2 linked regions of the Herpetosiphon gulosus genome follow. The protein of the gene in region 2 interacts with the protein of the main gene of each other region in a pairwise test. Links are inferred from orthologs where the notes say so. Each region holds a gene or a part of one and is shown on either strand. Other genes may lie near its edges.

Evidence for each region.
Region 1: the proteins of selB (region 2) and serC interact in binary tests that used the Escherichia coli proteins (3 or more experiments, as listed by UniProt). The link is inferred for Herpetosiphon gulosus from one-to-one orthologs.

Annotation. Positions count from the first base shown.
Region 1 is NZ_BAABRU010000007.1:57,761-61,009, forward strand. What follows is about bases 1-2,993. They hold serC (3-phosphoserine/phosphohydroxythreonine transaminase), read left to right. Parts: upstream 1-952; coding sequence 953-2,035; downstream 2,036-2,993. Other genes in these bases: ABEB26_RS10675 (UbiA-like polyprenyltransferase), read right to left, coding at 1-688; ABEB26_RS10685 (rhodanese-like domain-containing protein), read right to left, coding at 2,272-2,844. Outside these bases: ABEB26_RS10690 (homogentisate 1,2-dioxygenase), read right to left, coding at 3,003-3,249. UniProt on the Escherichia coli protein: Catalyzes the reversible conversion of 3-phosphohydroxypyruvate to phosphoserine and of 3-hydroxy-2-oxo-4-phosphonooxybutanoate to phosphohydroxythreonine. Is involved in both pyridoxine and serine biosynthesis.
Region 2 is NZ_BAABRU010000046.1:718-4,195, reverse strand. What follows is about bases 294-3,293. They hold selB (selenocysteine-specific translation elongation factor), read left to right. Parts: upstream 294-851; coding sequence 852-2,735; downstream 2,736-3,293. Other genes in these bases: ABEB26_RS25555 (zinc-dependent metalloprotease), read left to right, coding at 2,839-3,293; ABEB26_RS25565 (glycosyltransferase family 39 protein), read left to right, coding at 294-852. In the rest of the region: more of ABEB26_RS25565, read left to right, coding at 1-293; more of ABEB26_RS25555, read left to right, coding at 3,294-3,478. UniProt on the Escherichia coli protein: Translation factor necessary for the incorporation of selenocysteine into proteins. It probably replaces EF-Tu for the insertion of selenocysteine directed by the UGA codon. SelB binds GTP and GDP.

The DNA of each region.
Region 1 (3,249 bases), on a different replicon or contig from region 2:
TTAATGAAACTCCTACCGCCAAGAGCAAACCAATCATCGCAATATGGCAGATCTTGGCGACACGCAGCGATGTTGCAATGCTAAAACGAGCTGGCAACGAGTGTAGACCTTCGCGCCGATCAAAATCAACATCTTGGCAGGCGTAAATTAAATCAAAGCCAGCAATCCAAATGCCGACTGCTGCCGCCAGTAACAGCATTGAAAGCCGAAAATTGGGATCAACTGCCAGCCAGCCGCCAGCCGGGGCAATTGCATCAGTAAAACCTAAACCAAAGTGGCACAACCAAGTAAAGCGCTTCATGTAGGAATATCCGGTCAGCGCAATTAACGCAATCGGCGAGAGCAGCAAACACAACGGGTTTAACAAGCCAGCCGAGATCACCAGCACGGTTAACGAAACTAAGCCAACGATCAAGACCGATTTGGCCGAAAGTGTCCCAGCCGGAATTGGCCGAATGCTGGTGCGCGGGTTTCGTGCATCAAAATGGCGATCAAGATAGCGATTAAAGGACATTGCAGCGGTGCGAGCTGCCACCATCGCTAAAGTTACCAAAATGAGTGGTTGCCAACCAGGGAATTGTTTATTGGCTAAAAACAGACCCAAATAGGCGAAGGGAAGGGCAAAAACTGTGTGTTCTACCTTGATATTGATCGCGGTTTGGTGCAAGGTTTGGCGTAAACTTGTCATGCTGCGTTTCCTATGGTCGATAAATCAAGCCTCTCTCTGTATTCATTATATAGCAGCCCTTTGCTTGTGGTAATCCTACTTTATGCTCGCTATGTGGGCTAATTTGCCAATTAATCCAGCTTTGACTTTTATGCCAGCATTCCCTACAATGTGCCTTGTATCACAAACTGCTGGCAATGCTGCCTGAGCTAAACGACCACCTCGTGTTCAACGTTGAATACGTTTGGATAGGGGCTTTTTTTGTTTGCGCCGAGGAGTGTACAAATGACGGTCTACAACTTCAATGCCGGTCCGGCGATTTTGCCACCCAGTGTTTTGAGCCAAGCCCAAGAAGAACTTCGCGATTTTGCGGGCACTGGTATTTCGGTGATGGAAACCAGCCATCGTGCCAAAGAATTCGAAGCGGTTAATAATGAAGTAGAAGCCCGTTTTAAGGCTTTGTTAGGCATTGAAAGCGGCTATCGGGTCTTGTTATTGCAAGGCGGAGCCAGCACTCAATTTGCCATGATTCCCATGAATTTCTTGGGAGCCGATCAGGTTGCTGATTATATCGTAACAGGCACATGGGCCGAAAAAGCTCGTGATGAAGCCCAAAAAATCGGCAAGGTACATATTGCAGCTACCACCGAAGCAGATAATCACAACCGTATCCCCAGCCAAGCTGAACTGCAATTCAGCGAAAATCCAGTTTATGTGCACTTAACCACCAACAACACGATTTATGGCACGCAATGGCAGAACATCCCTGAAACCAACGGTGTGCCAATCGTAGCCGATATGAGCAGCGATATCTTCTCGCGGCCTTTTGACGCTAGTAAGTTTGGCTTGGTGTATGCCGGAGCACAAAAAAATCTTGGGCCTTCCGGGGTAACCGTGGTGCTGATTCGCGAAGATTGGCTCGACAAAGGCGCAAAGAATGTTCCTACGATGTTGCGCTATAGCACCCACGCCAAAAATAATTCGCTCTATAACACCCCACCAACCTTTGGGGTCTATATGCTTAACCTCGTTTTAGCTTGGATTCAAGAGCAGGGTGGTTTGGCTGGCATGGCTGAATACAACACTCGCAAAGCGAATATTATCTACAATGCCATCGATAACTCAGGTGGTTTCTATCGCGGTCATGCAGTCGCTGATAGCCGCTCACAAATGAATGTAACCTTCAATCTTCCCAATCAAGAGCTTGAAAAGCAATTCTTGGCCGAAGCCAAAGCCCAAGGAATGATCGGCTTGCCAGGCCATCGCTCGGTCGGCGGGGTTCGGGCCTCGATCTACAACGCCATGAGCATTGAAGGGGTTGAAGCCCTCGCCAGCTTTATGGCTCATTTTGCCGCCAAACAAGGCTAATTAACCTACAACAAGCCCTCAGTGATTGGATGGTGAGCCAGTCGCTGAGGGCTTATTTGATCCACGAAGAGCACGAAGGGGCCAGGGATCAGGAGCTAGGGGGCCAGTTGTTGATCCACGAAGAGCACGAAGGAACACGAAGATCAGGCTATTGGCTTTATTTCGTTGGAGTATCAACTAATGCCCGATAGCCAACCTCAAGCCTGAATCCTAATCCCTAGCTCCTGACCCCTAAACTAAGCCTTAACTTCGTTTTGCATGGGGGTAAAGCTAGGTTGGCAGGTTGTTTGGCGATTGTAGGGCAACTTGCTAAGTAGCATGCCCATGGCGCAACTATCGGTCAGCGCCGAATAGGTCAAGCCAGCACCCATAAACGCGGCAACCCAGCGCAGTGGCGACCAAAACAAACTCCCAATCATGCTAAACAATACAATACTGCCTGCTAAGCCACGCACTTGGCGATCCAAGGCCCAGCGTTGGCGGCCTTGCTTAACTGGCTCGTTGGCAGCCTGCCACGCCTGAATCCCACCCTCTAAAATATGTAAGTTTGGGAGATTGACATGCTGTAATAAGGCTGCGGCTTGGCGTGCCCGATTGCCACTGCGGCAGACCAATACTACTGGATGTTTGAGGCTTTCGCTCAGCTGCTGGCGTTGCTGTTCAATTTGATCAAGGGCAACATTCAAGCTACCATCGATATGCACACTTTCAAATTCAACAGCAGTTCGTACATCAAGCAACACCAAATCATTCCCCGCTTGCAGTTGTTGCTTAACGTGTTGAACATTGACCATCAAGGGTAATTCCATGAACAAGACTCCATAATCACTAAACTAAGGTCGTTGGACACTCTCATCGCAAGGTTGCGCTTCCGTAGTTTAGAGATGCAGGTTGCTTGTCAAAGGTTACATCATGCGAGGATGATCAATAAACGGCCAAGGAACAAGATCCTTGGCCGTTGGGTATTTTAGTGGTTGACCCATGAATAGGTGTAGCTCGGTTCTTCGAGACTCAAGGCTTCTTTGGTCAGATACAGCGGCTTGAAGGTATCGACCATCACGGCCAATTCTTCGGTCGCAGCTTTGCCAATTGATCCCTCAACCGTACCTGGATGCGGCCCATGCGGCATGCCCGATGGGTGTAAGGTGATCGAGCCGAGATCAACCCCACGTCGCGACATAAAATTGCCTTCGACATAATACAGCACTTCATCG
Region 2 (3,478 bases):
CAAGCTACCAGCAGCGAACGCGAATGCAATATTAAAAAATTCGTTGCCAATAATGTTAATTTAGCAGTTGCCTTCAATTGGCGGGGCGATCGCAATGAAGTTAATAATGTACGTTTCGATCCGTTGCTGGATGTTGTCAGTGCCGCCTTGTTGTTGTTGAGTTTGCCAATCATCGTCTGGAGATTGTTGGTTGAGCGTTCATGGCGTTGGTGGATGCTCGTAGTGGCATTGCCATTACTTGGTTTAGCCACAACCTTGAGCTTAGCCTACCCAATCGAAAACCCTAGCGCAGCCCGGACTGGCGTGCTGATGCCAGTGATTTTTACCATGGCCGCCGCACCTCTGGCCTTGGCAATTGAATGGCTGACCAAGGCTAGGCCGTTTGAGCAATGGTGGCGTGGCAAACCAGCCTTGGGCGGTTTGTTGAGCATTGGCTTAACAATCTGGCTGCTGGCATGGGCTGGACGCGAAAATTTCCAGCGCTACTTCGTTGATATGGCCCGCCAATACACCGGCTTTATCCCGAATAATCGTGAGGTTGCCGATGCGATTCGCTACTATCGCGATGCCCAAGGCGTGCCCTACGAAAATGCCTATCTCATGCTCAATAGCTATTTCTGGAAGGAATCGCGTAATATCAGCGTGCATTTAAACGATATGCAATGGTATGTCAACAACACGATTAAGCCCGAAATGGCGCTGGTTGTGCCCGGCAACCGCCCATTGATCTACATTCTCAATCCCGATGATCAAGCTCATATTGATCAATTGCAACAGGAATATCCCGAAGGCGAGTTGCGCCGCATCAGCAGCGCCGTTGGCAAGGATTTTCTGGTCTTTCATTTACGCTAATGGGAATTACGCTCGGCACCGCAGGCCATGTTGATCATGGCAAATCGAGCTTGGTACAAGCCCTAACGGGCATCAACCCTGATCGCTGGGAAGAAGAACAGCGCCGCCAAATGACGCTTGATCTAGGCTTTGTTTGGTTTAGCACGCCCGCTGGCCATTCGGTTAATTTGGTTGATGTGCCAGGCCATGAACGGCTAATCAAAAATATGTTAGCTGGGGCAACTGGCTTTGATGGCGTGCTGTTCGTCGTTGCCGCTGATGAAGGCATGCAGCCGCAAAGCCTCGAACATTTGCAAATTCTCAATCAATTGGGCGTTGAGCATGGGCTAATTGTGATTAGCAAAATCGATCTGGTTGATGCTGAATGGCTTGAATTTATCAGTGGCGAAATTCAGGCACAATTTGCCGCAACTAGCCTTGCCAATGCGCCAATCGTGCCAGTTTCAGCGCGAACTGGCGCTGGTATGGCTCAATTAATCCAAGCGCTTGACCAATTAATCAGCCAACTACCAGCCCGAATGCTTCAGCAGCACAATCCGCGTTTGCCGATCGATCGGGTGTTTAGCATCGATGGCTTTGGCACGGTGGTTACCGGAACGCTGCGCGATGGCAATTTGAGTATTGGCATGGAAATCGAAATTCTGCCCCAACAACTGCGTGGGCGGATTCGCGGCCTGCAATCGCAGCAAATCAGCTACACCAACGTGCAAACGGGCATGCGCGTGGCAGTTAACTTGAGCGGGATCGAACGCCAAAGTCTTAAGCGTGGCGATGTACTAACTTTACCCCAAACCTTTGAGCCAACCAACTTGCTTGATGTGCTGATTGAAACCACTGCCGATGCCCCAAGCCTGAGCCATAATCAGCCTTTGCAGCTCTATCTCGGTAGCGCCGAACTGAGATGCACCCTCGCGTTGCTCGATTGCGACACGTTGCCAGCCAAACAGCAAGCTTTTGGGCAATTGCGTTTACAACACCCAACCATTGCCCAACGCGGCGATCGCGGAATTCTACGCCGTGCCTCGCCTGCCGCCACAGTGGCGGGAATACGAGTGCTCGATGCCCATCCTCAACGCCATCGGCGCATGCGCCCAGCTGTGATCGCACAGCTGCAACAGCTGGCTAATGGCTTGCCCCATGAAATTCTGTTACAACACATTCAGCAACAATGTTTAAGCTGGCAAGAGCTGCAACAACGCAGCGGCTTTGATTCAGAAACCGCCTTAGCAGCGCTCAACACTGGCTGCAACAACGGCTTAATCAGCATCGTCTCAGCAACAGCGGCCCCACTCACGGCCAACAGTTTAATCACCAGCACAGGCTATTGGAACCAATTACAAGCCAATTTGCGCCAAATTCTGGCCGAATATCATACCACTTGGCCGTTGCGTTCAGCCATGCCACGCGAGGAATTACGCAAACGCATGGGTTTAGCTGCTAGTAATTTCAATCAAATCCTACAAGTTTTAGCCGAGCAAGCATGGCTGAGTATTGAGGCTAACCAGATTAAACTGACTGAACATCAAGCTCAACCCAATGCTAACCAACAAGCGCAAATCCAAGCCTTGTTGGCATTGTGGCAGAGCAACCCAGCCCTACCGCCTAGCCGTGAGCAATGGCCCAAGCTTGAGCCAGAACTATGGCGCTATCTGCTGCAAACTGAGCAATTGATTCACATTGGTGCAGAGGTCTATTTCTTGCCGAAGCAATATCAACAGATGCATAGCTGGGTGCTAGAGCAACTTGCTGCTGGCCAAAGCATCAGCCTTGCCCAAGCCCGTGATGCTTGGCAAACCAGTCGCAAATATGCCCAAGCCATGCTCGAACACTGCGATCAACTGCGCATTACCCGCCGCGTCGGCGATCTACGGGTAGCCTATTGAGCTTAACAAAGTGTTAGAAAAGCTTGGCACGCCTAGCCCCACCCAAATGCTCGTGTTATGCTGAAGTGAATGGCGTTTGTGCCAGCGGAAAGGATGTCGAAACGTGAGGACAAAACGTTTATCAATTAAGCAACTTGGTAGTGTTCTACTGATCAGTGCCGCCGCAGGCGCTGGCGCTCGCTATCTCGCCAATAAAACCCGCCAACAAGGCCAAAAAATCTACGATTATACAACCCCGCAAAAACTGATCGATTGGTCAGTTGCCCGCATGATCGCCCTGCGCGTCTCACAATGGCAAGAGCATCCGGTGATCAATCGGGCTGAGCGTCAAGCTGAATATGATCAAATGGTTGAGCGCAGTCAGCCCTTAATCGACGATTATTTGAACGTCAAACTGCCCGAAACGCTCTCACGAGTTAAAGTTGTTGATCGCAAAGAGTGGATCGATGCCAATTTGCGTTCATTTGAGCGTTTGTTCGAGCCAATTGAGCAATTGTATCGCCAAGCGGCCCAAAATGCAGGCCGCAATCCCTCGGTTAATGCGATTAATCGGGCGTTTGTCGGCGCACAAGTTGGGGCAATGGTTGGGGTTTTAGCCCGCAAAGTGCTGGGCCAATATGATCTCAGCTTGCTTTCGCCGCAAGCCGAGCCAGGCATGCTCTATTTTGTTGAGCCAAATATTGCCCGCGTGCAACAAGGTTTGGGCGTTGATGATCATGACTTCCGCTTGTGGATTACGCTGC